Regions from separate parts of the Streptomyces shaanxiensis genome, predicted to be linked through region 1. Evidence: predicted binding sites of a transcription regulator. Region 1 holds the regulator's gene; each other region holds the start of a gene.
What was found. Region 1 encodes HspR, which represses chaperone genes until heat shock. Its sites were predicted from a motif close to TTGAGNNNNNNNNNCTCAA; they were not measured.
Positions count from the first base shown of each region.

Region 2: dnaK (molecular chaperone DnaK) is a predicted target of HspR. The motif match lies at 7,982-8,000, and genes of this name have one in related genera.
Region 3: lon (endopeptidase La) is a predicted target of HspR. The motif match lies at 4,568-4,586, and genes of this name have one in related genera.

Region 1 covers NZ_BAAAZY010000011.1:263,040-273,533, forward strand. Annotated here, with positions in the region: gene ABD932_RS20860 (helix-turn-helix domain-containing protein) at 93-338, opposite strand; gene ABD932_RS20865 (helix-turn-helix transcriptional regulator) at 621-1,631, shown strand; gene ABD932_RS20870 (hypothetical protein) at 1,813-2,073, opposite strand; gene ABD932_RS20875 (hypothetical protein) at 2,091-2,285, opposite strand; gene ABD932_RS20880 (PA14 domain-containing protein) at 2,520-4,274, shown strand; gene ABD932_RS20885 (heat shock protein transcriptional repressor HspR) at 4,367-4,819, opposite strand; gene dnaJ (molecular chaperone DnaJ) at 4,825-6,006, opposite strand; gene grpE (nucleotide exchange factor GrpE) at 6,049-6,702, opposite strand; gene dnaK (molecular chaperone DnaK) at 6,699-8,546, opposite strand; gene ABD932_RS20905 (MraY family glycosyltransferase) at 8,641-9,705, opposite strand; gene ABD932_RS20910 ((Fe-S)-binding protein) at 9,895-10,494, shown strand, end outside.
Region 2 covers NZ_BAAAZY010000010.1:281,341-291,834, reverse strand. Annotated here, with positions in the region: gene ABD932_RS15405 (nitrate reductase subunit alpha) at 1-3,234, shown strand, start outside; gene narH (nitrate reductase subunit beta) at 3,234-4,856, shown strand; gene narJ (nitrate reductase molybdenum cofactor assembly chaperone) at 4,856-5,350, shown strand; gene narI (respiratory nitrate reductase subunit gamma) at 5,347-6,069, shown strand; gene dnaK (molecular chaperone DnaK) at 6,066-7,934, opposite strand; gene ABD932_RS15380 (hypothetical protein) at 8,093-8,236, shown strand; gene ABD932_RS15375 (OsmC family protein) at 8,245-8,673, opposite strand; gene ABD932_RS15370 (vWA domain-containing protein) at 8,748-10,494, opposite strand, start outside.
Region 3 covers NZ_BAAAZY010000012.1:956,940-967,433, forward strand. Annotated here, with positions in the region: gene ABD932_RS27365 (HAMP domain-containing sensor histidine kinase) at 210-1,316, opposite strand; gene ABD932_RS27370 (response regulator transcription factor) at 1,313-2,050, opposite strand; gene ABD932_RS27375 (spermidine synthase family protein) at 2,183-2,860, opposite strand; gene ABD932_RS27380 (rhomboid-like protein) at 3,036-3,905, shown strand; partial or broken gene ABD932_RS27385 (GNAT family N-acetyltransferase) at 3,888-4,455, opposite strand; gene lon (endopeptidase La) at 4,609-7,029, shown strand; gene ABD932_RS27395 (lysozyme) at 7,141-7,974, opposite strand; gene ABD932_RS27400 (MarR family winged helix-turn-helix transcriptional regulator) at 8,224-8,736, shown strand; gene ABD932_RS27405 (protein phosphatase 2C domain-containing protein) at 9,101-9,889, opposite strand; gene ABD932_RS27410 (sensor histidine kinase) at 10,259-10,494, shown strand, end outside.

The DNA.
Region 1 (10,494 bases):
CGACGTGAAGGGCCCCTCCGGCGCCGTACCGGAGGGGCCCTTCACGTCCGCCATGTCACCACGCGGGCGACGGGGCGGCGGAGCGGCGGTGGTCAGCCGCACGCCCCTCTGATGTCGTCCGCGTAGAGGTGCGAGACGATCGCCGCCTCGAACCGCGACTTGATGCCGAGCTTGCGCACGATACTGGCGGTGTGGGCCCGTACCGTGCGCTCCGCGATGCCAAGGCGGCGGGCGAGCCAGCGGTTCTGCTCCCCCGTGGCGAGCAGGAGCAGGACCTCGCGTTCGCGGTCGGTCAGCGCGGAGAAGTCGAGCGCGTCCTCCCGTACGACAACAGTCATGTGTTTCCCCCAGATCGTGTTCGGTGGTGCCGCATTCCGTCGGCTCGTGGCCGGCGTTTCCGTCGGTTCTTGGCCGACGGATTCCAGCCTGCCAAGCGTCGGGGCACGGAGCAGGGCTCGTACACAGCAACTTGCTGCACACCGACGACACCATCCTGCCGACCGCGCTCCGCACCACACCCACTCCAAGCTCTTGACCAGCGCATTACCCTGTGTACGAAGCATTTCGGTGGATTCCACATCGCCACGGCCTGACCAGCCGTAAGAAACGCAGGGGGAAGGATGAACAATGCGGGCACCATGGACCTGTTGGGGCTCTCCGCACTGGAGGAGCGCGTCTACCGGCACTTCCTGAGACATCCGGGTACGCCGACAGAGGACATCCATCTACTGCTCCACGCACGACGGGGTGACGTCGGCGCCGCGCTGGAGCGGCTCACGGACCTGGGCCTGCTCCGCCGCGCGGACAACGGGGACGTTCCGGAGGGCAGCCTGACGGCGGCTGACCCGGAGATCGCGGTCGGGCTGCTCACCGACCGAAGACTGAGCGAGCTGCACCATGAGTTGCAGCAGGTGACCAGGCCTCGCAACCTGGTCGCGGAACTCCGCGCGGAGCAGAGCGCGCACACGCCGACGGGCGGTGGCGTGGAGCGGATGACCAACCTCGCGCAGATCCGCAACCGCATCGACGACCTCGCGTTCTTCGCCCGCGAGGAGATCCTCTCCGTCGAGCCCTACCAGGCGCTCACCCCGGAGAACATCGAGCACGCGCGCCCTCTCGACAGCCGCTGTCTGCGCCGGGGCGTGCGCATCCGCAGCGTCGTCCTGAAGGAGGCCCTCGACAACCCACCCACCGCGGCCTACCTGCACGAACTCTCCGCCCAGGGCGCCAGCATCAGAGCCGCCCCCGACATCGCCGAGCGCATCCTCGTCTACGACCGCCACACCGCGCTGGTCCCGGCGAACCCCGCGGACACCTCACGCGGCGCCCTGGTCGCCCAGGAACCGGGCCTGGTGGCCAGCGTCCTGTCCCTCTTCGAAAGAATCTGGGACCAGGCCACGGACCTGTCCAGCCTGCTCGACACCCCGCCCCCGGACTCCGTCCCCCTCACCCCCATGGAGCTGGAGGTCCTCAAATCCATGTGCCGAGTGACAAAGGACGAAATCGGCGCCCGCGAACTGGGCGTCTCCCTACGCACCTACCGCCGCCACGTAGCCGACGTCCTACGCACCCTGAACGCCAGCAACCGCCCCCACGCAGCGTTGCTGGCCCGCGAACGGGGCTGGATCTGACACAACCTCTCGACGGACGGCCCCTTCTGGTCGCCGGCCCAAGCATTCCTCGACTCCGGCCGAGGCATCTCAGCCCGTCCGGCGTTTGAGGAGGAGGCCCCTTCAGGGCCGAAGCGGGGGTCTGGGGGCGGCAGCCCCCAGGGACGGGACGGGTAGGGGCGGCGGGGGCGAGGAAAACCCGTCACCCACCCGATTCCGCCCCCTCCACACCCCAAGCCCACAACGCCGGATCCTCGAGAACACCGGCCAGCCACCCCCGCACCACACCAGGCCCTGACCCCGACGGGGGCCGGATCCGCAGATGGATCCGACCCCCGTCCTCGTCGAGCCGCCAGTCATGCCCCCAGCCCTCCGGCAACGTACCGAGCACCCTGATCACCGCGGTCGCCGCCGGCGCATCCCCCGCCGCCTTGCGGACCAGCACCAGATCCTGGAACTCCACAGCCTCATCCACCCCGTTCACTGCCACCCGTTGACGGCCACCCCGACCGAAGGCCCACCCTCGACGCCCACCGTCACCGCCGTCCCCACCGGCAACGTGACCATCAGCGCCAGCGCGAGTACCGGCAACCCTCTCCGCAGACCGGCCTTGGCCGTCGTCATCCCCGCGATACCCGTGTTCCGCGCAATCCGCGCGTTCCCCCTGTTGTCCATGTCCACGACTCTGCCAGCGCCCACGAACCGCTTCCAGAGCGATCACTGTCAGGATCCTGCACGGCAAGGACCACTTCCTGTCAGCACCTGTCAGCGCGACGACAGATCGACGGCAGATCGACGGCAGCACTACGACACAACGACACCGCCCCCCGTACAACCAATCCCCCACCCGACGAGTCCTGTTCCGCGACGGCTGATCATCGCCGTCGCCGAACAGGACCGAGGGACCCGATGAACCCAGCCAGACGCACGACCGCGGCCACCGCGACCGCCCTCGTGCTCGCCACCGCCGGCGGACTGCTCACCATCACCACCGCGCCCGCCTCCGCCGCCGTGACCTGCACGTCACCGGTCTTCAAGCGGCAGTTCTTCGCGAACACCACCTTCTCCGGTACGCCGAAGAAGACCGACTGCGACACCGCCGTCGACCAGAACTGGGGCACGAACGCCCCGGCTTCCGGACTCCCGAAGGACAACTTCGCCGTCCGCTGGAGCGTGACGCGGGACTTCGGCTCGGGCGGCCCCTTCTCCCTCTCCGCCTCCGGCCTCGACGGCATCCGGGTCTACCTCGACGGCACCCGCAAGATCGACCTGTGGAAGAACACCTCCACCACGGTCTCCAAGGCCGTCAACGTCACGATCCCGTCCGGCAAGCACACCCTCCGCGTCGACTACGTCAACTGGACCGGCAGCGCCCGCGTCAACTTCGGCTACGCGCCCCGCACTTCGGCCACCGTCGACACGGTCAAGCCCCTCGCCCCGACCGGCCCCGCCGTGACGTACGACCAGGCCGGCGGCAACGCGAAGCTCACCTGGGCCAAGAACAAGGAGATGGACCTCGCGGGCTACCGCGTCTACCGCCGCCTGAAGGGCGCCGCCTTCGGCACCGCTCCCCTCGCGACGACCACCTCCACCACGTACACCGACACCACCCTGCCGGTGACCGGCGCGACCTACTACTACGAGGTCCGCGCCTACGACAAGGCCGGCAACGAGTCGGCCGGTACGGCGGACCAGGCCGTCACCACCGTCGACCGGGTCGCCCCCGGCGTGCCCACCATCACGCGCGCGACGGGCGAGGTGACCCCGACCGGCGGCAGCGGCGGGCTCCAGGTCGGCTGGGACCAGGTCGCGGACGCGGCGTCGTACCGCGTCTACCGCGCGGCGAGCGAGAACGGCACGTACGCCACGGTCGGGAGCACGGACCAGCTCACCTACCTGGACACCTCGGCCGCCGAGAGCACCGTCTACTACTACCGGGTGTCGGCCGTCGACGCGGCGGGCAACGAGTCCGCGAGGTCAGAGCCTCAGCGGGGCAAGATCTGGGACAACGACCCGCCGCCGCTCGTCTCCGGGCTGAACGTCACCCCGACCGAGTACGGCTTCCAGCTGGACTGGGACAAGAGCCCGGCCGAGGATCTGCGGCACTACCGGGTCTACTGGGGCGAGCTCTTGGGCGACGAGGGCGACGAACAGGTCTGCTACGGCACCGTGTCGGACTACGTCTCCCCCGACAAGACGTCCTTCGCGTACACCACGCTCCCGGACGGCGACGAGGTCTGCTTCTTCCTCGACGCCGTGGACGACGACGGGAATTCCGCCATCAAGTGGAGCGACGAGGGCGTCCCGGCCGTGGCCGCGACCGAGCTCGACATGACTCCGAGCGTGGCGACGCCCGAGGGCTCGCCGCTGCACCTGACGGCGTCGGGCGCGGAGGGCGACGAGGGCAACCAGCTCACGTGGTCCGGGCTCGGCGCGGGCGAGGAGGAGTCCGCCGACCCGGCGGAGAGCTTCCGCGTCTACCGGTGGAACCCCGCCTCCGCCACGTACGAGAAGATCGCCGAACTCCCGGCCGGTGCCTTCACCTACTTCGACACGGGCGCGCGGCGCGGCACCACGTCCTTCTACTGGGTGACCGGTGTGCAGGCCGACGGCACCGAGTCCGTCCCCGCGGGCGACTGGGCGGTCACGGCCCCCGTCGGCTGACCCGGGAACAGCGGCAGCACACGAGAGGGGCCCGGAGAGTTCAGTCTCCGGGCCCCTCTCGTATCCGCTGTCCGCGTGCGCGGTCCGGTCCGTCAGTCCGAGGACTGCTGCCGCTTCGGCCGCCAGACCACCAACGCGCTGGTCTGCTGCACCTCCTGGTACGGCACCAGGTCCCGGCGGTACGACGCGTGTACCGCCGCCTCGCGCTGCTGCATCGCCGCCGCGGCCCCTTCGACGGCGGCCTGAAGTTCGGCCACCCGGGACTGCAGCGCCGCGACCTGGTTCTCCAGTTCGATGATGCGCTTGATGCCGGCCAGGTTGATGCCCTCGTCCTGCGACAACGCCTGCACCTGACGGAGCAGTTCGATGTCGCGGGCCGAGTAGCGGCGGCCCCGGCCGGCGGTGCGGTCGGGGGAGACGAGGCCCAGGCGGTCGTACTGGCGGAGCGTCTGCGGGTGCAGGCCGGAGAGCTGGGCCGCCACCGAGATGACGTAGACCGGGGTCTCCTCGGTCAGTTCATACGGGTTGCGTCGACGACCGTCCATCTGACTCATGCTCCCTTCGCGGCCTGGAACAGCTCCGCCCGCGGGTCCTCGCCCGCGGTCGCCTCGCGATACGCCTCGAGCGCGTCACGAGCCTTCCCCGAAAGGTCCTTCGGAACACTCACCTCGACGGTGACCAGGAGGTCGCCGCGGGTGCCGTCCTTGCGGACCGCGCCCTTGCCCCGCGCCCGCATGGTGCGGCCGTTGGGCGTGCCGGGCGGCAGCTTCAGGGTGACCGGCGGTCCGCCCAGGGTGGGGACCCTGACCTCGCCGCCGAGCGCCGCCTCCGTGAAGGTCACGGGGACGGTCACCGTGAGGTTGTCGTCCTTGCGGCCGAACACCGGGTGCGCGTCGACGTGCACGGTGACGTACAGATCGCCCGCCGGGCCGCCGCGTTCGCCGGGTGCGCCCTTGCCGCGCAGGCGGATGCGCTGGCCGTCCGACACCCCGGCCGGGATGCGGACCTGCATCGTCCTGGACGACTTGGCCCGGCCGCTGCCCTTGCACTCCAGGCACGGGTGCTCGGCGATCAGGCCGCGCCCCTTGCAGTCCGGGCAGGGGTCGGTCAGCGAGAAGCCGCCGCCCGAGCCCCGGGCCACCTGGCCGGTGCCGACGCAGGTCGGGCACACCCTGGGCGTGCCGTTCTTGTCGCCGGTGCCCGCGCAGGCCTTGCACGGTGACTGCGAGGACATGCGCAGCGGGACCGTCGCGCCCTCGATCGCCTCGGTGAAGCTGAGAGTGACCTCGGTGTCGATGTCCTGACCGCGCCGGGGCTGGGTACGCGTGCCCGCGCCCGTGCCGCCGCGGTTGAACAGGCCCCCGAAGACGTCACCGATTCCGCCGCCGAAGCCGCCGGAACCGCCCTGGCCCTGGGCGCCGCCTCCGAAGAGGTCGCCCAGGTCGAAGTTGAAGGAGCCGCCGCCCGCGCCCGGCCCCGGGCGGAAGCCGCCGTTGCCGAAGAGGGCGCGTGCCTCGTCGTACTCCTTGCGCTTCTTGGGGTCGCCGAGGACGTCGTTCGCCTCGGAGATCTCCTTGAAGCGCTCCTCCGCCTTGGCGTTGCCCTTGTTGGCGTCCGGGTGGTTCTCGCGGGCGAGCTTCCGGTACGCCTTCTTGATCTCGGCCTCGGTGGCGTCCTTGGGGACGCCGAGGACCTTGTAGAAGTCCTTCTCGATGAAGTCCTTGGTGCTCATCCTCGACGTACCCCCTTCCGGTAGTCCCTCGTCAGTTCAACGTCAGCCCTCGTCCGGGCCACCGCTCTCCTTGTCGTCGCCGGCCGCCTCGGTCGCCTCCTCGGCCTTGACGCTCTGCGCGCCCGGCTGGGGCTCGGCGACGGCCACCCGCGCGGGGCGGATGGTGCGCTCGCCGATGCGATACCCGGGCTGCAGGATCGCCACGCAGGTCGTCTCGGTGACGTCCGGCGCGTAGGAGTGCATCAACGCCTCGTGGATCGTCGGGTCGAAGGGCTCGCCCTCCTTGCCGAACGCCTGCAGTCCCATCTTCGCCGCGACGGTCTCCAGCGACTCCGCGACGGACTTGAATCCGCCGACGAGTTCGCCGTGTTCCCGGGCGCGGCCGATGTCGTCGATGACGGGCAGGAGCTCGGTCAGGAGGTTCGCGATGGCGATCTCCTTGACCGTGATCCGGTCCCGCTCCACGCGGCGGCGGTAGTTCTGGAACTCGGCCTGGAGCCGCTGGAGGTCCGCGGTGCGCTCCTCGAGCGCCTTGCGCACCTGGTCCAGCTGGGCCGTCAGACCGGCGATCTGTGCTGCTGCGTCCCCTGCCGGGGCCGCCCCCTCCTGGGGAGCGGCCTTCGACTCGGCGCCTTCGGGGGTCGCGCCGGAGGGGACGTCGGGCTTCTCCTCGAAGCCCGGGGTCTCCTCCGTCACGCGGCACCGTCCTTGCGCTCGTCGTCCACGATCTCGGCGTCGACGACGTCGTCGTCAGCGGCCTTGCCACCGGGGGCGGCGCCCTCGGGACCGCCCGCGGCCTGCGCGGCCTGGGCGTCGGCGTACATGGCCTGGCCGACCTTCTGGGAGACCGCGGCGACCTTCTCGGTGGCCGTGCGGATCTCGGCGGTGTCCTCGCCCTTGAGCGCGGTCTTCAGCTCCTCGACGGCGGCCTCGACCTCGGTCTTGACCTCGCCGGGGACCTTGTCCTCGTTGTCCTTGAGGAACTTCTCCGTCTGGTAGACGAGCTGCTCGCCCTGGTTGCGGGTCTCGGCGGCCTCGCGGCGGGCGTGGTCCTCCTCCGCGTACTTCTCGGCCTCTTCGCGCATCCGGTTGACCTCGTCCTTCGGCAGCGAGGAGCCACCGGTGACGGTCATCTTCTGCTCCTTGCCCGTGCCGAGGTCCTTCGCGGTCACGTGCATGATGCCGTTGGCGTCGATGTCGAAGGCGACCTCGATCTGCGGGACGCCGCGGGGCGCCGGCGGCAGACCGGTCAGCTCGAACATGCCGAGCTTCTTGTTGTACGCCGCGATCTCGCGCTCGCCCTGGTAGACCTGGATCTGCACGGACGGCTGGTTGTCCTCGGCGGTGGTGAAGATCTCGGACCGCTTGGTCGGGATCGTCGTGTTCCGCTCGATGAGCTTGGTCATGATGCCGCCCTTGGTCTCGATACCGAGGGACAGCGGGGTCACGTCGAGGAGCAGGACGTCCTTGACCTCACCCTTGAGGACACCGGCCTGCAGGGCGGCGCCGATGGCGACGACCTCGTCCGGGTTGACGCCCTTGTTGGCGTCCTTGCCGCCGGTCAGCTCACGGACGAGCTCGGCGACGGCGGGCATACGGGTGGAGCCACCGACGAGGACGACGTGGTCGATCTCGTTGATGGAGACGCCGGCGTCCTTCATGACGTTGAAGAACGGGGTCTTGCAGCGCTCCAGCAGGTCGGCCGTCAGCTGCTGGAACTGAGCCCGGGTGAGCTTCTCGTCCAGGTGCAGCGGGCCCTCGGCGGAGGCGGTGATGTAGGGCAGGTTGATCGAGGTCTCGGTGGACGAGGACAGCTCGATCTTCGCCTTCTCAGCGGCCTCACGCAGACGCTGGAGGGCCATCTTGTCCTTGGACAGGTCCACGCCGTGACCGGCCTGGAACTGCTTGACCAGGTAGTCGACGACGCGCTGGTCCCAGTCGTCACCACCGAGGTGGTTGTCACCGTTGGTGGCCTTCACCTCGACGACGCCGTCGCCGATCTCCAGGAGGGACACGTCGAAGGTGCCGCCACCGAGGTCGAAGACGAGGATCGTCTGGTCGTCCTTGTCGAGGCCGTAGGCGAGCGCGGCCGCGGTGGGCTCGTTGACGATACGAAGGACGTTCAGACCGGCGATCTCGCCGGCCTCCTTCGTCGCCTGGCGCTCGGAGTCGTTGAAGTACGCCGGGACGGTGATGACCGCGTCGGTCACCTTCTCGCCCAGGTAGGACTCGGCGTCCCGCTTCAGCTTCTGCAGGATGAACGCGGAGATCTGCTGCGGGTTGAAAGGCTTCCCGTCGAGCTCGATCTTCCAGTCCGTGCCCATGTGACGCTTCACGGAACGGATGGTCCGGTCCACGTTGGTGACCGCCTGGCGCTTGGCCACCTCGCCGACGAGCACCTCGCCGTTCTTGGCGAAGGCGACGACGGACGGCGTGGTCCTGGCGCCCTCGGCGTTGGTGATGACGGTGGGCTCGCCGCCCTCCAGAACGCTGACGACGGAGTTAGTCGTGCCCAGGTCGATGCCGACCGCACGTGCCATGGTTGATTCCTCCAGCTGACTTGAGTGGAACGGACTCAAGTGTGCATGACGGCTCGCACCCGGTCAACAGAGCTGAGTCGACCCCACTCAACTCTTATCCGTTCCTTACACGCAACTGGGCTCTGACCTGCGTGGATGTGACGTGGGTAGACGTCCGAGAGGGTTCCCCCAGGGGAAATGAGGGTTGACGCCGAGGCCCGTAGACCTTGATCCGAAGGCAGCCCACCACGGCGATGAGAGCGGTCACCCCCACCCAGTACACCCCGGACACGGCCATCCACCCCATGTGCACGAGAACGCCGACGAGCACCCCGGCGAAGGCCGCGACACCGAGGAGGATCGTCACACCCTGCGGGGTGAGTCCGAGGCGGCGCAGCCGATGGGCGAGGTGATCGGGTCCGCCGCGCAGCAGCGGCCGCCCGGCCAGTCGGCGGGACAGCGCCACGAGGAGCACGTCGGCGGTGGCGAGGGCGGTGAGCGAGTAGAGGATGCCCAGGCTCGACACCGGATCGCGTCCGGCACGGGTCATCACCGCCGACGCCGCCAGCACGAACCCGACGAACAGGGACCCGCACGCCCCGAACCCGATCCGCGCGGGAGGCCAGTTGTGCATGAGGAACCCGGTCAGCGCGGCCGCCAGCACACTGAGCAGCACGGCGAGTTCGTCCATCACCTCGGCCGCCGCGAGGACACCGACCCCGAAGGCGGTGACGACCCCGACCGTGCCGGCCAGCCCGTCCGCATGGTCGAGCGCCTTGAAACCGACGGCGACGAGGACGATCAGGCCGACGGCGGGCACCCCCAGCAGGAAGCCCGTCTCGCCGTACGGCACCACGAAGGCCGCCGCCACGGCCGTACCGCCGACCAGGAACCGCTCCTTCACCCGCCGCACGTCGGCGACCAGCCCGAGCAGGGCGACAGCGCCCGCGGCGATCAGCAGCCGCCGGATCTCGGGACCCAGCGGGGCGACCCCCGCCCACTCCCAGCCGGCCACGACCAGGCAGGTCGCGAGGACGACGGCCAGACCGCCGAACAACGGCAGGGGCCGCTGCCGCCGACGGTCGATGATGCCGAGGCGCAGCGCGGGCAGCCGGAACAGCGCCGACAGGAAGGCGGCGAGGAGAAGGGCGGCGGTGGCGGCGGCGATCCCGTACAGCACGGAGCTAGGTTAGTGCCGTATATCCCTTTTTGAGACGAATAACACGTTCGGATCTTAAGGCAACCCTCAGCGACTCAGATCACCCCGCACCTGGCTACAGTGCGACTGAAGATGGGGGTAGTCTCAGACGGACTGCATAAGTTACCGCTTAGTAATATCTGACCCCTCGCAGGCCCGAGGAGCCCCGAAATGCAACTCGCCGCGATCATCGTGTCGCTGGTACTGACCGTGGTCGGCGTTGCGCTGCTAGCACGCGCCATCGGCCAGTTCGTCCGGTACTTCAAGCTCGGCCAGCCGGTCCCGGCCGGCAGCCGGACCGACAACCCCTACGCGCGCAGTGTGACGCTGATACGCGAGTTCCTGGGCCACACCCGGATGAACCGCTGGGGCATCGTCGGCTTCGCGCACTGGTTCGTGGCGGTCGGCTTCCTGACCCTGCCACCGACCCTGGCGCAGGCGTTCGGCCAGCTCTTCCAGGCCGACTGGACGCTGCCCGTCATCGGCGGGTTCCTGCCGTTCGAGCTGTACATCGAGTTCATCGGCGTCATGACGATCCTGGGCATCGCGGTGCTCATCGTGATCCGCCTGCTGAGCCTGCCCTCCCGAGCCGGCCGCAAGTCCCGCTTCGCGGGCTCGAAGTCGGGTCAGGCGTACTTCGTCGAGTACGTCATCCTCACCATCGGCCTCGCGATCTACGTGCTGCGCGGCCTGGAGGGCGCGATCCACCACGTGGAGCACTACGAGGCCGCGTACTTCGCCTCGTACCCGCTGGTCCTGGCCTTCAAGGGC
Region 2 (10,494 bases), on a different contig from region 1:
AACGACCCCGAGCGCCGCCGCCGCTACCAGCGGGCCCGCGGCAAGGGCGGCCTGGTGCGGGCGAGTTGGGACGAGGCGGTCGAGCTGGTCGCCGCCGCTCATGTGCACACCATCAAGACGTACGGGCCCGATCGCATCGCCGGCTTCTCCCCCATCCCCGCGATGTCGATGGTGTCGCACGCGGCGGGCGCCCGCTTCCACTCCCTCATCGGCGCCCCGATGCTCTCCTTCTACGACTGGTACGCCGACCTGCCCGTGGCCTCCCCGCAGGTCTTCGGCGACCAGACCGACGTACCGGAGTCAGGCGACTGGTGGGACGCGGCGTATCTGATGATGTGGGGCTCGAACGTCCCGGTGACCCGCACGCCCGACGCGCACTGGATGGCGGAGGCCCGCTACCGGGGCCAGAAGGTCGTGGTCGTGGCCCCCGACTACGCCGACAACGCCAAGTTCGCCGACGAGTGGCTCCACCCGCACCCCGGCACGGACGGCGCGCTGGCCCTGGCCATGGGCCACGTCGTCCTCAAGGAGTTCTTCGTCGACCGCCAGACACCGTTCTTCGCGGACTACGTACGGCAGTTCACCGACCTGCCCTTCCTGGTCACCCTGGAGGAACGCGACGGTGCCTACGTCCCCGCGAAGTTCCTGCGCGCCTCGGATCTGGGGCAGGAGGGTGAGGGCGCCGAGTGGAAGACGGTGGTGCTGGACGAGGTGTCGGGCCGCGCGGTCGCCCCGAACGGCTCACTCGGCTTTCGCTGGGCCGACTCGGGGAAGGGCCGGTGGAACCTGGAACTCGGCGACATACGGCCGCAGTTGAGCCTCTACGGGAGCGAGGTCTCCGCAGGTGTCCCGGTGCTGCTGCCCCGCTTCGACACCGAGGGCGGGGCGCACGGGCAGGGGCGCGGGGACGTCGTACGGCGTGGTGTCCCGGCGACGAAGCTCGGCGGTGCGCACGGCCCGCTGGTGACGACGGTCTTCGATCTGCTGCTCGCGCAGTACGGGGTGGCGCGGCCCGGGCTGCCGGGCCGCTGGCCCACGTCGTACGACGATGCCGCCGCGCCCGGCACGCCCGCCTGGCAGGAGGCGCACACCTCCGTCCCGGCGGCCAAGTGCGTGCGGATCGCGCGGGAGTTCGCGCGGACGGCCGAGCGGTCCAAGGGCCGCTGCATGATCCTGATGGGCGCCGGCACCAATCACTGGTTCCACTCCGAGACGATCTACCGCGCCTTCCTCGCCCTGCTTCAGCTCACCGGCTGCCAGGGCCGCAACGGCGGTGGCTGGGCGCACTACGTCGGCCAGGAGAAGTGCCGTCCGGTGACCGGCTGGGCTACGCTCGCGGCCGCGTCGGACTGGTCGCGTCCGCCGCGCCAGATGATCGGCACGGCGTACTGGTTCCTCAACACCGACCAGTGGCGCTACGACCGGTTCAGGGCCGACGTGCTCGCCTCGCCGCTCGGTGCGGGCCGGTTCCGGGGGATGACGAGCGCGGACTGTCTGGCGCTGTCGGCGCGGGCGGGGTGGATGCCGTCGTATCCGACCTTCGACCGCAATCCACTGGAGCTGGGCGAGGTGTTCGGCGATCCCGTGGCACGGGCGGTGGCCGAACTGCGGGCGGGCACCCTCAAGTTCGCCTGCGAGGACCCTGACGCGCCGGAGAACTGGCCGCGGGTGCTGACGCTGTGGCGGGCCAACCTGCTGGGCTCGTCGGCGAAGGGCGCGGAGTACTTCACCCGGCACCTGCTGGGCACGCACTCCTCGCTCCAGGCCGAGGAGGCGCCCGAGGACGTACGGCCGCGCGAGGTGACCTGGCGCGAGGAGGCACCCGAGGGCAAGCTCGACCTGCTGCTGTCGCTGGACTTCCGGCAGACGTCGTCCACGCTGCTGTCGGACGTCGTCCTGCCCGCCGCGACCTGGTACGAGAAGCACGACCTGTCCAGCACGGACATGCACCCCTACGTGCACTCCTTCACCCCGGCCGTGGATCCGCCGTGGCAGGCCCGCACCGACTTCGACACGTTCAAGGCGCTGGCCGAGCGGCTCAGCGAGCTGGCCGCCGACCATCTCGGCGTACGCAAGGATCTGGTGGCGACCCCGCTCCAGCACGACACCCCGGGCGAGATCGCCCAGCCGGGCGGGGTCGTCCTGGACTGGAAGCGCGGGGAATGCGCTCCCGTGCCCGGGCGGACCATGCCGAACCTGACCGTGGTGGAGCGGGACTACACGGCGATCGGCGCCAAGTTCGCCGCACTCGGACCGCTGGTGGAGCAACTCGGCCTGCCCGCCAAGGGCATCACGCTGAAGCCTGACGAGGAGGTCGAGGACCTCCGGCACCTGAACGGCGTCACGCCCGACGGCCGCCCCTCCCTCGACACGGCCGTGAAGGCGGCGAACACCATCCTCGCCCTGTCCGGCACGACCAACGGCCGCCTCGCCACCCAGGGTTTCCGCACACTGGAGGCCCGTACGGGGCAGGACATGGCGCATCTCGCGGCCGAGCACGAGGGCAAGCGGGTCACGTACGCGGACACGCAGGCCGCCCCGGTGCCGGTCATCACCTCACCGGAGTGGTCGGGCAGCGAGGCGGGCGGCCGACGCTACACCGCCTTCACCCTCAACACCGAGCATCTCAAGCCCTGGCACACCCTCACCGGCCGCCAGCACTTCTTCCTGGACCACGACTGGATCCACGAACTCGGCGAGGCGCTCCCCGTGTACCGGCCGCCGCTGGACATGAACAAGCTGTTCGGCGAACCGCGCCTCGGACCGGACGGCCAGCGGGAGGTGACGGTCCGATACCTCACCCCGCACAACAAGTGGTCCATCCACTCCGAGTACCAGGACAACCTGTTCATGCTGGCCCTCTCCCGAGGCGGCCAGAACATCTGGATGTCCCCGCAGGACGCGGACGCGATCGGCGTCGTGGACAACGACTGGATCGAGGCGGTCAACCGCAACGGCGTGGTGGTCGCCCGGGCCGTCGTCTCGCACCGTATGCCGCCGGGCACCGTCTACATGCACCACGCGCAGGAGCGGACGGTCGCCGTCCCGAAGACGGAGACCACCGGCAAGCGCGGCGGCATCCACAACTCGCTCACCCGGCTCATCCTCAAGCCGTCCCATCTCATCGGCGGCTACGCCCAGCTGTCCTGGGCGTTCAACTACCTGGGCCCGACGGGCAACCAGCGCGACGAGGTGACGGTGATCCGCCGCCGCAGCCAGGAGGTCGAGTACTGATGCGCCCGATGGCCCAGATAGCGATGGTGATGAACCTCGACAAGTGCATCGGCTGCCACACCTGCTCGGTCACCTGCAAACAGGCGTGGACCAACCGGCGCGGCATGGAGTACGTCTGGTTCAACAACGTCGAGACCCGCCCCGGACAGGGCTATCCCCGCCGCTACGAGGACCAGGAACGGTGGCGCGGAGGCTGGGAGCTGAACCGCCGGGGCGCGCTGAAGCTGAAGGCGGGCGGCCGGATCCGCAAGCTCGCCGGGATCTTCTCCAACCCCGAACTCCCGGAGATCAAGGACTACTACGAGCCCTGGACGTACGACTACAAGAACCTCACCGACGCCCCGCTGGGCGACGACTTCCCGGTGGCCCAGCCGATCTCGCAGCTCGACGGCAAGCCGATGAAGATCGAGTGGTCGGCGAACTGGGACGACAACCTCGCCGGAGCGCCCGCCCACGGCGACTTCGACCCGATGGTCGAGCGGGCCCGCAAACAGGCCTCCGACAAGGTGCGGTTCGAGTTCGAGCAGAGCTTCATGTTCTATCTGCCGCGCATCTGCGAGCACTGCCTCAACCCGTCCTGCGTGGCCTCGTGCCCGTCGGGGGCGATGTACAAGCGGGCGGAGGACGGCATCGTCCTCGTCGACCAGGACCGTTGCCGGGGCTGGCGGATGTGCGTCACGGGATGCCCGTACAAGAAGGTCTACTTCAACCACCGCACCGGCAAGGCCGAGAAGTGCACGATGTGCTATCCGCGCATCGAGGTCGGTCAGCCGACGGTCTGCTCGGAGACGTGCGTGGGCCGGCTGCGCTACCTCGGGGTGATGCTGTACGACGCCGACAAGGTGACGGCGGCTGCCTCGGTCCGGGACGAACGCGCCCTGTACGAGGCGCAGTTGGACGTGTTCCTCGACCCCGAGGACTCCCGGGTGCGGCAGGCCTGCGAGGAGGCGGGGATCCCGCACGACTGGCTGGAGGCGGCCCGCCGCTCCCCCGTGCACGCGTTGATCAGCAAGTACCGGGTGGCGCTCCCGCTGCATCCGGAGTACCGGACGATGCCGATGGTCTGGTACATCCCGCCGCTCTCCCCGGTGGTGGACGCGCTGTCGGAGACCGGTCACGACGGTGAGGACGCCGGGAACCTGTTCGGCGCGATCGACAGCCTGCGCATCCCGCTGGAGTACCTGGCGGAGCTGTTCACCGCCGGTGACATCGGCCCGGTGCGGTCCTCGCTGGAGAAGCTCGCGGCGATGCGCTCGTACATGCGGGCGATCAACCTCGGGGAGGACCCGGACCCTTCGGTGCCGGCCGCCGTGGGCATGGGTACCTACGAGATCGAGGAGATGTACCGGCTGCTGGCGATCGCCAAGTACGAGGACCGGTACGTGATTCCGACGGCCGCCGTCGGGGACGCCCGGCGCCTGGAGGAGTCGGCGCTCCCGCAGGGGTGCAGCCTCGACTACGCCGGCGGGCCCGGGATGGGCGGGGACGGCCCCTTCGGCCAGGACTCCGGGCGCAAGCTGCTGCCGCTGGTGTCGGTGGAGAACTTCCACGCCCTGCGCGGACGGCAGACCGCGGACCACCCGACGCAACCGGTCGGCCCGGCCGACCCAGAGGAGGCCTGATGCCTTCCTTCGAGGTGCTCTACCAGGCGGCCGCGCTCTGCCTGACCTACCCCGACGACGACTTCCGCGCACGCCTGCCACTCCTGCGCGAAGCCGCCCCTCAGCTACGGGAGTTCACCGACCACGCGGCGGTCACGCCCCCGCAGGAGCTGGCCGCGCACTACGTCGAGGTCTTCGACTTCAAGAACCGTCACAGCCTGTACCTGAGCTGGTGGCACGACGGGGACACCCGGCGGCGCGGCATGTCGCTGCTGCACTTCAAGGACCTCTACCGTGCGCACGGCCTGGAGTTCACCGGCGAGGAGCTGCCCGACTTCCTGCCCGCGGTACTGGAGTTCGCGGCCCGCACCGGCAACACCGAACTGCTGCTGGAACACCGGGACGCCCTGGAGCAGCTGCGCTCCCGGCTCACCGACTTCGGGACACCGTACGCGTCCGTCCTGGACTCCGTATGCGCCACACTGCCGACCGCACCCACGGGGGCACGCTCATGACCACGTTCCTCTGGGGCGTCCTGCCGTACGTCACCTTCGCCCTGCTCGTCGCCGGTCTCTTCTGGCGTCATCGCTACGACCGGTTCGGCTGGACCACGCGCTCGTCGCAGGTCTACGAGTCGAAGCTGCTGAACATCGCCTCGCCCGCCTTCCACTACGGCATCCTGTTCGTGCTGGTCGGCCACATCGTCGGGCTGTTCGTCCCCGAGTCGTGGACGGAGGCCGTCGGCGTGAGCGAGCACACCTACCACCTGTTCTCCCTCTACGGCGGCACCGCGGCCGGCCTGCTCGCGGTCGCCGGGATCGTGCTGCTGGTCTACCGCCGGCGCACCAACGCGCCCGTGTTCCGGGCGACGACCGCGAACGACAAGGTCATGTACGTCGTCCTGCTCGCGGCGATCGTGATGGGCATGGTCGCCAAGCTGTCCCACGCCGGCGGCGACGGCTACGACTACCGCCGGTCCATCGCTCCCTGGGCCCGCAGCCTGTTCACCCTGCAGCCGGACATCGACCTCATGGCGGGCGTGCCGGTGCTGTACGAGGTGCACGCGGTGATCGGCATGGCGCTGATCGCGCTGGTGCCGTACACCCGGCTGGTGCACATGTTCAGCGCACCGGTGCAGTATCTGTTCCGGCCGTACGTGGTCTACCGGAGCCGCGACCCCGAGCAGCTGGGGCCGCGGCCGGAGAAGCGGGGCTGGGAGAAGGCCGGCTCCTAGGCCGCCCCGCCCTTCTGGTCCCGCTGGTCCTTCTCGTCGTCGACGATCTCCGCGTCCACCACGCCCTCTTCCTCGGGCTCGCTCGCCGTCGGCTCGTCGGCCGACCCTGCTGCGGAGGCGGACGCGTACATCGCCTGCCCCATCTTCTGGCTGACGGTGGCGAGTTTCTCGATGCCGGTGCGCAGGGCGTTCGTCTCGGCGTTCTGCTCCAGTTGCTGCTTGAGGTCCGTGATCGCCGACTCGACCTCCGACCTGGTGTCCGTGGGGACCTTGTCCTCGTTGTCGCGGAGGAACTTCTCGGTCTGGTAGACGAGTTGTTCGGCCTGGTTCCGCGTCTCCGCCGCCTCGCGGCGCTTGTGGTCCTCCTCGGCGTACTGCTCGGCGTCCCGCATCATGCGGTCGATGTCGTCCTTGGGGAGGGCCGAGCCGCCGGTGACCGTCATCTTCTGTTCGCGGCCGGTGGCGAGGTCCTTCGCGGAGACGTGCATGATCCCGTTCGCGTCGATGTCGAACGCGACCTCGATCTGCGGCACCCCGCGCGGTGCCGGCGGCAGCCCGGTGAGGTCGAAGACGCCGAGCTTCTTGTTGTACGCGGCGATCTCGCGTTCGCCCTGGTAGACCTGGATGCCGACGGAGGGCTGGTTGTCGGTGGCCGTCGTGAAGATCTCCGAACGCCGGGTGGGGATGGTCGTGTTGCGTTCGATGAGCTTCGTCATGATGCCGCCCTTGGTCTCGATGCCGAGGGACAGCGGGGTGACGTCGAGCAGCAGGACGTCCTTGACGTCGCCGCGGATGACGCCGGCCTGGAGGGTCGCGCCGACGGCCACGACCTCGTCGGGGTTGACGCCCTTGTGCGGGTCCTTGCCGGTGAGCTCCTTGACGAGGTCGGTGACGGCGGGCATGCGCGTGGAGCCGCCGACGAGGATGACGTGGTCGACCACGGAGAGCTTGATGCCGGCGTCCTTGACCGCCTGGTGGAAGGGGGTCTTGCAGCGGTCGAGGAGGTCGGCGGTGAGTTCCTGGAACTGGGCGCGGGTGAGCTTCTCGTCGAGGTGGAGGGGGCCCTCGGCGGAGGCGGTGATGTAGGGCAGGTTGATCGTCGTCTCGGAGGAGCTGGACAGCTCGATCTTGGCCTTCTCGGCCCCCTCGCGCAGTCGTTGCAGCGCCATCTTGTCGTTGCCGAGGTCGATGCCGTACTGCCCCTTGAACTTCTTCACGAGGTATTCGACGACCCGCTGGTCCCAGTCGTCGCCACCGAGGTGCGTGTCGCCGTTGGTGGCCTTGACCTCGATGACGCCGTCGCCGATCTCCAGCAGGGAGACGTCGAAGGTGCCGCCGCCGAGGTCGAAGACGAGGACGGTCTGCTCCTCGCCCCGGTCGAGGCCGTAGGCGAGGGCGGCCGCGGTGGGCTCGTTGATGATCCGCAGGACCTTCAGGCCCGCGATCTCCCCGGCCTCCTTCGTGGCCTGCCGCTGGGCGTCGTCGAAATACGCGGGGACGGTGATCACCGCGTCGGTGACGTCCTCGCCGAGATAGGACTCGGCGTCCCGCTTCAGCTTCTGCAGCACCCGGGAGGACAGCTCCTGCGCCCGGTAGCGGGTGCCGTCGATGTCACCCTGATCGGGGAAGCGCCAGTTCCCGTCGCCCATGTGCCGCTTCACGGAGCGGGCGGTGCGCTCGACGTTCGTCACCGCCTGCCGCTTGGCCACCTCACCCACGAGCACCTCGCCGTTCTTGGCGAAGGCGACGACCGACGGTGTGGTCCTGGCCCCCTCCGCATTGGCGACAACAGTGGGTTCGCCGCCCTCCAGGACGGCCACCACCGAGTTCGTGGTCCCGAGATCGATCCCGACCGCGCGTGCCATCGCTGTCCCCTTCCGCCCAGGCACCCCTTTGAACTCCAGCACAAAACTTGAGTGGGTTCTTGTCAATGGGACGGGTGACCTAGGAGCCGGGTACCAAACGAGGGCTGAGCGGGCGCTCAGGGGCTTCCCGGAGGGCCAGGGCACGGCGGGGCCGGTCGGTGATCAGGACGTCGACGCGAGAGTCGGCCGGAAAGTCCCGCATCCACCGGTCCTCGTCGACCGTCCACGAACCCGTCCTCACCCGGCTCCCGGACATCGCGCAGGCCGCCCCGGTGGACGGCCTGCGTCAGGTGATGCGGTAGTGGTCGGCTCAGGTGAGCTTGGCCGACAGGGTGATCGGCGTGGCCCTCAGGGCCTGGCTGACCGGGCAGTTGACCTTGGCGTCCTCGGCCGCGGCGAGGAAGGCCTCCTCGTCGATGCCGGGGACGGTGCCCTCGACGGTGATGTGGATGCCGGTGATGCCCTCCCCCGGCTGGAAGGTCACGTCGGCGGAGGTGACCAGCTTGGTCGGCGGGGTGCCGGCCTTGTCGAGGATGTTGGAGAAGGCCATGGAGTAGCAGCTGGAGTGGGCGGCGGCGATCAGCTCCTCGGGGCTGGTCTTGCCGTTCGCGTCCTCGGCGCGCGACGCCCACGTCACCGGCTGCTCGGCGATGCTGCCCGAGGAGTCGAAGGACACGACGCCGTTGCCCTTGAACAGGTTGCCTTCCCACACGGTGTGTGCGGAGCGCGTGGTTGCCACGATGAATCCCTTCGAATTCTTACGATGAGGTCCCGTGTTCCGGGTCCGTGTCCCCCATCCGACCACACTCGTCGTCATTGCACCCGGAAGACCGGCCCACGAGGGCTGAACGGCAGTCGCCGGCCCGGCGGAATCAGGTACGCGTGCTCGCGCCGAACCCGCAGCACGTCGCACCAGCCGTCCGTGATGACCAGAACGGGAGCGCCCGGCGGGAAGTCGTCCGCGCGCTGCAGCAGGTCGATCCCGGGCTGCAGGACCGTGCCGCCCCGGCCGTGCACCCGCACCCGCCCGGCGATGTCCGTCACCGGCACATACCCCGCGTCGTGCGGCGCCGCGTCGCAGAACACCACCCGTGCCGCCGGTACGTCCCGTGCCGCGGCGTAGGAGGCGATGGCGCCGAGCGCCTTGCCGAGGAGCACGCGGTCCATGGAGCCGGAGGTGTCCAGGACGACGCCGAAGGTGCAGCGGGCGATCTCCTCGGGCGGGAAGTAGCGGCCCGCGCGCGGAATGTCGGGCGTGGACGCCTGACGGCGCGCGGGACGGGCGTACGTCCGCACGGGCTCCGGGCGTGGCACGAACTCGTCGAACCAGCGGGCGAGTCGGGCGTCCCACGGCAGCGGCGGATGGCTGAGCGCGCGGATCTCCTGGACCAGGCCGCCGGGCAGGAAACCGCGCTCCTGCTGCTGGTGCAGGTCGAGCCCCTGGCACAGTCCCCGGCGGTAGAACTCGTCGAGGTCGACATAGTCGCCGGGCGGGCCGAGCGGGGCGCCGAGAACATCGCCGACGCCCTTGCCGCGCAGGGTGGCCAGCCGGCGCATCCGGCGCAGGTCGCCGGCGATGCGGTCGTACACCTCCTCGGCGGACAGACCGCTGAACTGCGCGTCGTACAGCAGCCCTTGGGGCATCTCCCCGACCTGCATCTCGCGCAGCCAGCCGTTGATGACGTAGTCGCAGGCGACGTTGAACAGGTACGGGTCGCGGGTGCCGCAGCGGTCGCCGTGGCGCAGGGCGGCATGCAGCATCTCGTGGGCGAGGATGAACCGCCATTCCTCGGACTCGAAGGTCCGCAGCGGGTTGATGTAGATCTCGCCGGCCTCGGCGTTGACGGCGGCGACGGCGATGCCGTGCGCGCGGGCGAGTTCGGCGTCGGCGACCAGCTTGATGCCGGCCGCGATGCCGCCGAGCAGCGGGTAGGAGGTGATGAACCACTCCAGCGCCCACTGCCAGGGCCGCTTCTTGACGGGTTCGCCGTCCATGGAGTCACGGCGGCCGCCCGCCATGTCCATCGCGGTGGAGACGGTGCGGGTCAGCGCGGTGGCGAAGGCCAGTTGGTGGTCCGGGGGTTGCCCGAACCAGCCCGTCCACTCCACGAGCAGCAGGTCGGGCTCGGCGCCCGCCGTGCCGCACCGCTCGTAGGCGGCCGGGATGCCGTCGCGCCGCCAGCGCGCGGCGAGCTGTTCCTCGTCGCCGTCCGGATAGGACAGGGGCAGGTGGTCCGGTGTCCTCCCCACGGGGAAGGTGAGCAGGAAGCGGTTGACGACGACGCAGCGGGCGGCCAGCTCGGCACGGTCGGGCTGCACGGGCGGGCCCTTCGCCGAAGGGACGTGACCGAAACCGAGGTGCAGGACGGCGTGCGCGATGGCCCAGGCCCAGGCTTCGGGTTCGGCGAGCCGGTGCGGGTGGGCGTGCAGGTCGCCGTCGGAGTCGACGCGGACGAGGCCGTCGTGGGGTGCCTGCTCGCAGTCCTCCAGACGGCAGACCACGAACTCGACCGCCGCCAGCGCCGGGTTGGCCTTCACCAGCGCCATCCCCTCGGCGAAT
Region 3 (10,494 bases), on a different contig from region 1:
AAGGTGAGGCCGAGCAAGGTCATCGTCGCGTAAGTCACATCGGAAAGTGTGTTTCGGGCCTGGAAATGGCGGGAAACAAGTGTAGTTCCGCTTCAGATGGGAAGGCGCGAGCGCGGCCTGGCGCCACGAAAGCGCAGGCCTGGACCTGATCACACGTGTCCGTCAGCCGGGACAGTCGTGGATCTTGTGGCTCCGCTTCGAACTTTACGTCAACTTGGGACGGAAGGCTGCCCCGGCAGTGTGACAAGAATCCGGCAACCTCGATCGGATTCGGCCACCCCGATGTGGCCCCCGTGCAGATCGACGGCCCAGCGCGCGATCGCCAGCCCCAGTCCCGTACCGCCGTCGCTGCCCGGGCCGTGCGGACGGCGGACGGCGCCCCGGTTGAAGCGCTCGAAGACCTTGTGCCACTCCGACTTCGGGATGCCCGGCCCCTCGTCCAGGACCTCCAGCTCCAGCGACTCCGGATACGCCCCGCGCCGCGCTTTGACCGTCACGCGGCCGTGCGCCGGGCTGTGCTTGATCGCGTTGTCGATGAGGTTGGCGACGACCTGGTGGAGGCGCTCGGGGTCGGCATGCGCGGTCAGCTCCGGCGGGGAGACGTCGAGGTGCAGATGGACGTCCGTACGCGTGTGGCTGCCGGAGCCCGACGCCATGCCCCGGCGCGCGGAGGCGACCATGTTGGCCTCCTTCAGCACACCGGACAGGTACGGCCAGACCTCGAAGCGCCGCAGCCGCAGCGGCACTACGCCGTTGTCCAGGCGGGACAGGTCGAGGAGCGTCTCCACGAGCCGGCCGAGCCGCTCGGTCTGCTTCAGCGCCGTGCGCATCGTCTCGGGGTCGGCCTCGGCGATGCCGTCGACCACGTTCTCCAGGACGGCCCGCAGGCCCGCGATCGGGGTGCGCAGCTCGTGCGAGACGTTCGCCACCAGCTCCTTGCGCTGCTGGTCCTGGGCCTCCAGCTCGTCGGCCATCAGGTTGATCGTCTCGGCCAGGTCGCCCAGCTCGTCCCGGCGGTTCTCCCGCACCCGGCGGGTGTAGTCGCCCTGCGAGATGGACCGGGCCACGGTGTTCATCTCGTCCAGCGGGGCCGTCAGTGAGTGGGCCACGAACTGGGTGACCAGCAGGGTGGCGATCATCGAGAAGACCATGATGAAGCGCAGCTCCGTCTGGTACCGCACCGCGTTCACCGACAGCCCGGTGGTGATCAGCACCGCGATGACGACCAGCGCGCCCAGCTTGGTCTTGATCGAGAACGGACGTACGCCGCCCCAGGGCTCCCCGGGGCCTCTCCGCGGAGCCGGGCCGTCGCTCATGGCGTCGGCGTCTCCAGGGCGTAGCCCACGCCGTGCACGGTCCGGATGCGCTCCGCACCGATCTTCCGGCGCAGCGCCTTGATGTGGCTGTCGACGGTCCGGGTGCCGGAGGCGTCCGCCCAGTCCCACACCTCGGCGAGCAGCTGCTCGCGCGAGAGCACCGCGCGCGGGGTGTTCGCCAGGCACACCAGGAGGTCGAACTCGGTCGGCGTGAGGTGGACGTCCTCACTGCGCACCCGCACCCGGCGCTGCGCGTGGTCGATCTCCAGCTCGCCCAGCCGCAGGATGCCCGACCGCGGGGTCGTGGCGGCCAGCGCGGCCCGCTCGACGCGGCGCAGCAGTACGTGCACGCGTGCCGCCAGCTCCCGCATCGAGAACGGCTTGGTCATGTAGTCGTCGGCGCCGACGCCGAGCCCGACCAGCATGTCGGTCTCGTCGTCGCGCGCGGTCAGCATCAGCACCGGCACCGGCCGCTGGGCCTGCACGCGACGGCAGACCTCCAGGCCGTCGAAGCCCGGCAGCATGATGTCGAGGATCAGCAGGTCGGGCTGCCAGGCCTCGGCCGTGTCGACGGCCGCCGGACCGTCGCCCGCGGTCTGCACGAGGAACCCCTCGGCGCGCAGGCGGGCCGCGATGGCGTCCACGATGGTCGGATCGTCCTCGACCACGAGGACCCGGCGCTGTGCGCCAGGGGTCGCCGCCGTGCCGTTGTGGGAGGTGTGTGTCTGCTCCATCGCCCGCCCCAAAGTTGCTTTCCGGAATCCGTGGGGTGATCCCGCTTACTGGCTATGCCTGCGCATGCTTGCGATTGACGCTTGAATGATCCGCGTCAGAGAAGCAGAGTACGGGGAGTCACCGCGCCAGGGCTATCCAGGGCGGACGGCGAGGTGCACGACGTCCGGAACGCCCCGGGCAACGGGGATCTCTTCGGTACGCACCTGTTGGAATCCGGCATTACGCAAGGTTTCTTCGAATTCCGGAGAGGGTTGGGCGGACCATACGGCAAGCACCCCACCCGGCCTCAACGCCCCTGCACAGCCTGCCAGTCCGCCGGGTGAGTAGAGGCTGTCGTTGCCGTCGGTGACGGTCCAGTCGGGCCCGTTGTCGATGTCGAGACAGAGTGCGTCATACGTGGCGGATGTCTCATGTACGTACCGCACGAGATCCGTTTCCAGAATCTCGGTGCGCGGATCGGCGAGGGCGCCGGCGGAGAAGCGCGACAAGGGTCCGTCAAGATGCCAGCCGATAATCGCGCTCTCACGCTCGACGACGGTGATCCGTCCCGGGCGCGGATCGGCGGCGGCATGTGCGAGCGAGAACCCGACGCCGAGCCCGCCGATCAGTACATGAGGCTCCGGCCGCCCGTCCAGCGCGCCGAGCGCGGCGTCGACCAGCAGCCGCTCCGAACGCCCGTCGGAAGTGTCCATCAGGAAGCAGCCGTTCGCGATGATCTGGAGCAACTCGCCGTGCCGCCGCAGCACTACCTCGCCGTGCGGGCCCTCGCGACGGTCCAGTACCTCGGGGGTGTCGTACGAAGTGGGCATCCGGCCATCCTGGCAGCCGGGGCCCGGGACGGCCGAGCGAATTACCTCTCAGAGTTGACGCGACGCGGACCAGGTTGGTTGAGAGGTTCCTGAGAATCGGCTCATGAGTGGCGCAGGTCACAGACACGGGCGGGCCGCAGGCGAAGGGTGAGGGAAACGGAAGGAGCGCCTCACCTTGGAACGGACTGCGGTTGAGGGTGCGACGGGCTCGGTTCCGGAGCCCGGTGAGGCGGGCCTGCCCGATGTCGCCGGGTTGCTGGACGGGATGCCGCGGCAGCGCGGACCACTGAGCGCCACCACGACGAGTGCCATCGCGCCGAGTGTTGTCGCGCCCACCGCCATCGCAACGACCGCCACCGCGCCGCCGCCCCCGGCGCCGGCCATCACCGAGGCCACCGCACCGTCCCGACCCCGTGCCGTCCGCCCCTGGCACCTCCTCCCCACCCCCACCGGCACCCCGTTCACCCTCGCCTACGCCGCCGTACTGACCGTCACCTCCCTGGTCGCCACATACGCCGACGCCGCCCTCGTCCACGCCCTGCACCAGGGCTCCAGCACCGATGTCGCCCATCTCGTGCAGAGGCCCGTGCTGGTGCTGGTGGCCAGTGCGCTGTGGGTCGCGGGCGGGATCGTGACGCCGTACACGCTCTGTTTCCTGCTCGTGCTCACCGCGCTGGAGCGGCGGATCGGCAGTGCCCGCACGGCCGTCGTCTTCCTGGCCGGGCACGTCCTGGCGACCCTCGCGACCGAGGTCCCGGTCGGGCTCGCGGTGCTGGTCGGGCATCTCCCCGCCAGCTCGCTGCACCGCCTCGACTACGGCATCAGCTTCGGCGTGGCGGCGAGCATCGGCGCGCTGGCCGGGCTGCTGCGGCCGTGGCTGCGGTGGCCGGTGCTGGCGCTGTTCGGCGGGATGCTGATCCAGGACCTGATCGACTTCACGGATCCGCTGACCAATTGGGGGCATCTGATCGCCCTGGTCATCGGGATCGCGATGTGGCCCGTGGTGCGGCGGTGGCGCGGTTCGGAGTCAATCGCCCTCGGGTGACCACACGTACGGCGTGGTCGTGGTCACCGCCTCGAAGCCCAGTCGCCGCAGGATCGGCGCGCTGTCGTCGGAGGCGTCGACGTGCAGGTATGTGACACCGCGCGCGACGGCGAGGGCGGCGCGGGTCGCGACGAGCGCGCGGTGGATGCCGCGCCCGCGCCACTCGGCCGGCGTCGACCCGCCCCACAGGCTCGCGAACTCGGTGCCTTCGCGGAAGGCCAGCCGGGCCGAGACGACCTCGCCGTCCGCCTCGGCGACGTGGACGGAGATCTCGTCCGGCGCGGACGCGACCCGGCCGATGAGATCGTCGGCGAGCCGGCTCCAGCCCTGGCCCCACATCACCGACTCCATCGCGGCGATCCGCCGCATGTCCGCGTCCGCCGTGACCCGGCGCAGTGTCACGCCCGCCGGCAGGACGGGCTCGTGCAGCGAAGAAGTCGCGCTGCCGGGCGATGAGCCGGTCGAGCTCGGCGCCGCGCACGCCGAGGGAGCGCGGGCCGCTGACCAGGCCCCGGAATCCGCCGACGATCCGCAGCAGCGGTCCGTCACGGGCCGGGGCCCGCACAACCGGCCATTCGCGAAAAACCCGAGGTCACAGTGTGTGTGAGTGATGATCGCTCACAGCGAACGGAGGTCGGGGAACATTCGCACTCCCCCGTGCATTGAGTCGGCATAGCTCAACTTGACTGCCGAAGGGGAGATCATGGCTTCGACGTCCACACCGCTCACCTTGCCTGTGCTGCCGCTCGACGACGAGGTCGTGCTGCCCGGAATGGTGGTCCCGCTGGATCTGAACGACGCCGATGTGCGCGCCGCGGTGGAGGCCGCGCAGGCCGCCGCCCGGTCGCAGCCGGGGAAGCCACGGGTGCTGCTGGTGCCCCGTATCGACGGTACGTACGCGAGCACCGGTGTGCTCGGCACCGTCGAGCAGGTCGGCCGGCTGGCCGACGGTGACCCGGGTGCCCTGATCCGCGGCCGCGGCCGCGTGAAGATCGGCGCCGGGACGACCGGCCCGGGTGCGGCGCTGTGGGTCGAGGGGGCGCGGCTCGACGAGACGGTCCCCGAGCCGCTGCCGGGTCACGTCACCGAACTGGTCAAGGAGTACAAGGCCCTCGCCACCGCCTGGCTGCGCAAGCGCGGCGCCTGGCAGGTCGTGGACCGGGTGCAGGCCATCGACGACGTGTCCGCCCTTGCCGACAACTCCGGTTACTCGCCGTTCCTGACCACCGAGCAGAAGGTGGAGCTCCTGGAGACCGCCGAACCGATCGCCCGTCTCAAGCTCGCCACCCAGCAACTGCGCGACCACCTCGCCGAGCAGGACGTCGCCGAGACCATCGCCAAGGACGTCCAGGAAGGCGTCGACAAGCAGCAGCGCGAGTTCCTGCTGCGCCGTCAGCTGGAGGCGGTGCGCAAGGAACTGCGCGAGCTGAACGGCGAGCAGGACGGCGAGGAGTCCGACGACTACCGCGCCCGCGTGGAGGCCGCCGACCTGCCCGAGAACGTCCGCGAGGCCGCGCTCAAGGAGGTCGACAAGCTGGAGCGGTCCAGCGACCAGTCGCCCGAGGGATCGTGGATCCGCACCTGGCTCGACACCGTCCTCGAACTGCCCTGGAACGAACGAACCGATGACACTGGCGCCTACGACATCCAGGGCGCGAAGCGCGTGCTGGACGCCGAGCACGCCGGTCTGGAGGACGTGAAGGAGCGGATCACCGAGTACCTGGCGGTGCGCAAGCGGCGCAGCGACCGGGGGCTGGGGGTCGTGGGAGGCCGCCGCGGCGGCGCCGTCCTGGCCCTCGTCGGCCCGCCCGGCGTCGGCAAGACCTCGCTCGGCGAGTCCGTCGCGCACGCCATGGGCCGCAAGTTCGTCCGGGTCGCCCTCGGCGGCGTCCGTGACGAGGCCGAGATCCGCGGCCACCGCCGTACCTACGTCGGTGCGCTGCCGGGCCGGATCGTGCGGGCCATCAAGGAGGCCGGGTCGATGAACCCGGTGGTCCTGCTCGACGAGATCGACAAGGTGGGATCCGATTTCCGGGGCGACCCGGCGGCGGCCCTGCTGGAGGTCCTGGACCCGGCCCAGAACCACACCTTCCGGGACCACTACCTGGAGGTGGAACTGGACCTGAGCGACGTGGTGTTCCTGGCCACCGCCAACGTCCTGGAGGCCATCCCCGAGGCCCTGCTCGACCGTATGGAACTGGTCCGCCTCGACGGCTACACCGAGGACGAGAAGGTCGTCATCGCCCGCGACCACCTGCTCCCGCGCCAGCTGGAGCGGGCGGGCCTGAACGACGACGAGGTCGCCATCGACGAGGGCGCCCTGCGCAAGCTCGCCGGCGAGTACACGCGCGAGGCGGGCGTCCGCAACCTGGAGCGGTCCATCGCGAGGCTGCTGCGCAAGGTGGCGGCGCAGCACGAACTGGGCGAGCGGGAGCTGCCGTTCACGATCGGCGACGGTGACCTGCGCGGTCTGATCGGCAGGCCGCACCATGTGCCCGAGTCCGCCCAGGACCCGGCGGAGCGCCGTACGGCGGTGCCCGGCGTGGCCACCGGCCTCGCGGTCACGGGAGCGGGCGGAGACGTCCTGTTCGTGGAGGCGTCGCTGGCCGACCCGGAGACGGGTGCGGCGGGTCTGACGCTGACGGGCCAGTTGGGTGACGTGATGAAGGAGTCGGCGCAGATCGCCCTGTCCTTCCTCCGCTCCCACGGCGCCGAACTCGAACTGCCGGTCGCCGACCTGAAGGACCGGGGCGTGCACATCCACTTCCCGGCGGGCGCGGTGCCCAAGGACGGCCCGAGCGCGGGCGTCACGATGACGACGGCCCTCGCGTCGCTGCTCTCGGGCCGCCTGGTCCGCACGGACGTGGCGATGACGGGCGAGGTCTCGCTGACCGGCCGGGTCCTGCCCATCGGCGGCGTCAAGCAGAAGCTGCTGGCGGCCCACCGGGCAGGCGTCACGACCGTCGTCATCCCCAAGCGCAACGAGCCCGACCTGGACGACGTCCCCGCAGAGGTGCTGGACAAGCTCGACGTCCACGCCGTCACCGACGTCCGTCAGGTCCTGGAACTGGCCCTGTCGCCGGCCACCGACGGCGCGGCCCCCGAGGTTCCGATCGCGGCGTGACGACGTAGCCCATCAGCGGGCTCCGCCCGCGAAGACCGGACAGGCAGGGCCCGGGTCCCGTGAGGGAGGCCCGGGCCTTCGCCGCGCTGCGGTACGTCATACGACGACGGGTCAGCCGTTCGCCAGAGCCTGGACGCGGTCCAGCGCTCCGTTGAACCTGTTGTGGTCGCCGACGGTCGGTCCGGAGGACGTGTACTGCCACATGGTGTAGTAGCTCCACCCCGCCGGCAGTTCCCCCACCTCCGCGGCGTACCGGGCGACCCACAGCGGGTTGGCGGTGGCGAAGCCGCTGTAGTTGCCGGTGCACTGCTTCCACCAGCTGGTGGCGGTGTAGATGACGGCGTCGCGGCCGGTCCTGGCCTTGTACCGGTTCAGGAAGTCGCGGATCCAGGTGACCATCTGGCTCGTGGTCTTGCCGTAGCAGGCGTTGCCGTACGGGTTCCACTCGATGTCCAGGACGCCGGGCAGGGTCTTGCCGTCGCGGGACCAGCCGCCGCCGTGGTCGACGAAATAGTTGGCCTGGGTTGCTCCGTTGGTGGTGTCCGGGGTCGCGAAGTGGTAGGCGCCGCGGATCATGCCGACGTCGTAGGAGCCGCTGTACTGCTGGGCGAAGTACGGGTTCGTGTAGTACGTCCCCTCGGTGGCCTTCACATAGGCCCACTTGACCCCGCTGTTCCACAGGGTCGACCAGGCGACGTTGCCCTGGTGGCTGGAGACGTCCACGCCTTCCGTCTGGGTGGCCAGGGCGTCGTCGGGGAGGCCGTGGACACCGTCGTGAGTCGCGACGCCCATGCCCATGTGGGCGGAGCCCGGGGACGGGGCGTCGTCTTCGGCGGACGCGGGGGAGGGATGGGTGGCGAGGAGGAGGGAGAGGGTCGCGGCGAGCAGGAGCCCGGCGAGGTGCGGGCGCCGAGGGCGGAGCGGTTCGGGTCTGTGCACGGACATAGCGTGCCTCCGAAGGCTCGGTGGTGCTCGGTGAGGAACGCGCGGGGGTGTGGCCGCCGTTGTGGAGCGCGGCTGTGGCGCGTGCATGCCAGTCACGCTTCGATGGAGAAGCTAGGCGCGCAGAAGCGCAGGTGGAAGGGGGTCCGGAGGCTGCCTTTGGTCTGAGCCTGCGAAATACTGGCGGAGCTGCGGCGATGGCGGCGGTTGGCGGAAACTTTCAGGACCGGGACCTACCAGGCAGGGGCTGACGTGCACGAAGGCGGAAACGGCGAGGACCGGCGAGTCGAGTCCGGGGGTGCCCCCTCCGGGGGAGTGCCCGATGGCGGCATGGACCAGCCTGAATTCCTCGACCTGGAACGCGAGTTGACGGTCCTCTTCCGGCGCGCCAGGGCCAAGCAGGGCGAGATGGCCCGCGAGGTGCATCCGGACCTGGAGTCGGCGGCGTACGGGCTGTTGGTCCGGCTGGGTGAATCCGGGCGCCAGCGGGCCACCGAACTCGCCGCCTACATCGGGGTCGGCAAGGCCACCATGTCGCGCCAGCTCCGGGCCCTGGAAGACCTGGGTCTCGTCGCGCGCGAGCCCGACCCCGCCGACGGGCGTGCGTGGCTGGTCCATCTCACCGAGGAGGGACGCGGGCGGGTCGCGAAGGTGCGGGAGGCCCGGCGGGGCCGGTATGTCGAGCAGCTGTCCCACTGGGACCGGGACGAGGTCGCGGAGCTGGCGCGGCTGCTGAACCAGTTGAACCGGGGGATGGAGAAGTAGGCCCACGGGCTCCGTGACTCACCGGGTCCGTACTCACCGGCCCTTGGCTCACGTGGCCCCTGGCTCACGCGGCCCCTGACTTACGCGGTCCCTTGGCTCGCGCGGGCCTTGGCTCGCGGGGCCCGTAGTCATCGGTCCCTTGGCTCGCGCGGCCCTTGGCGCGCCGGGCCAGTAGTCATCGGCCCCGTCACTCGCGCGGCCCTTGGCGCGCCGGGCCAGTAGTCATCGGCCCCGTCACTCGCGCGGCCCTTGGCGCGCCGGGCCAGTAGTCATCGGCCCCGTCACTCACGCGGCCCCTGGCTCTCCGGGCCCGTACTCACCGGCCCCGTGGCTCACGCAGCCCCTGGCTCACCGGGCCCGTCGCTCACAGTTCCGCGTACACGACCGTCGCGTCGTCATGCGTCTTGCTCCGCCCCAGGTACGCCCGCTCCTCCGCGTCGGCCGACTCCAGCGCCCGGACCCGGTCCACCAGCGCCTGCGCCCCTTCCTTGCGTACGAGGGTGAAGCAGTCCGCCCAGCCCCCCTCCCGGAACTTCTCGACCCACCTCGTCGCCCCGTCCGTCAGCGCCGCCAGCGCCCGCACCTCCTGCCGGGCGAGCACTCCCGTGACCGCCCGGCCCGCCACCGACGGATCCGCGGCGGCCGTGAAGAAGCCGCCCTCCTTGTTACGGATGTGCGCGTCGATCAGTGCGTCCGTGGCCAGGGACGCCCGCGGGAGGCGGGACAGGCGGTCGTCCAGGTAGGGGGTGACCGTGCCGTCCGGCGACTCCACCAGCAGGGCCGAGTCGGACAGGAGCAGGTACTCCACCGACTCCGGCGACCACCGCGCCAGAACCACCGTTGCCTGTGGGGTACGCGGGTGAGAAAGGTCACAGGTCGTGGCGTGGGCCTCGGCGGTACGCGCGAGGGCGCGGGTCAGGGCGTCGGCGAGGGGAACATCCGGGAGTGAAACGGTCAGTTCGGTCAGTGCGCCGCCGAGCCGCGCGGTGAACCAGGGGACGGAATGCAGACAGCCCGTCTCGCCCCGCGGCGGCGTCACGCCGTCCAGGACCACCAGCGCGCCGCCCTGTCCCGAGGCGGGAAGTCCGACGCTCGCGAAGTCCTCGTTGGGGCGCGTCCGGTCGCCGGGCTCGGAAGCAAGCTCTGTTCGCATTCGGCCAGTCTGCACGAGCCCTTCACAAGGTTTGCGAAGGGGTTGCATCGGTTGCCGAATGGGTGCAGCCGTGCAGGTCAGACGCCTGATTTGGGGTGGAATGGCTCGCTCCGGCCAGGCGTGGCGGCGAATACTGCCATCGCCCGCCGCAGACGTCCAACCGGCCCGCCGCGCAAGGCATGTGTGCGCGCCGGAAGAACTTGCCCGCCAACTCTCCTCCGGGGTTCACTCCTTCGGGTGGCGGGTCAGGTGATGCGCGGCCGCTGTCCACCGGCACTGGGAGGGTCGGGAACCGCATCGAGTGTACGTACAGTCGGTCGGCATTAGTTGACGGAACGTCACTCGGACCATGGGTATCACGAGTCAGGAATGCGAGCACCGGTGCAGAAGATGCGGCCTCGTCGCTCAGGCAAGCAGACGGCCTCCGCAGGGGGCACGCAGCCCACTCCCGGCACCACCACCGACGCCACACCCGCCGGCAAGGGGCGCCCGACGCACGTACGCAACCGGCTGATCGTCGCCGTTGCCGTCGTGGCCGCCGCCATCGCCGCGGCCGGTGTCCCCTCGATCGTCGCCGCCTCCGGGCAACTGCACGACTCCCAGGA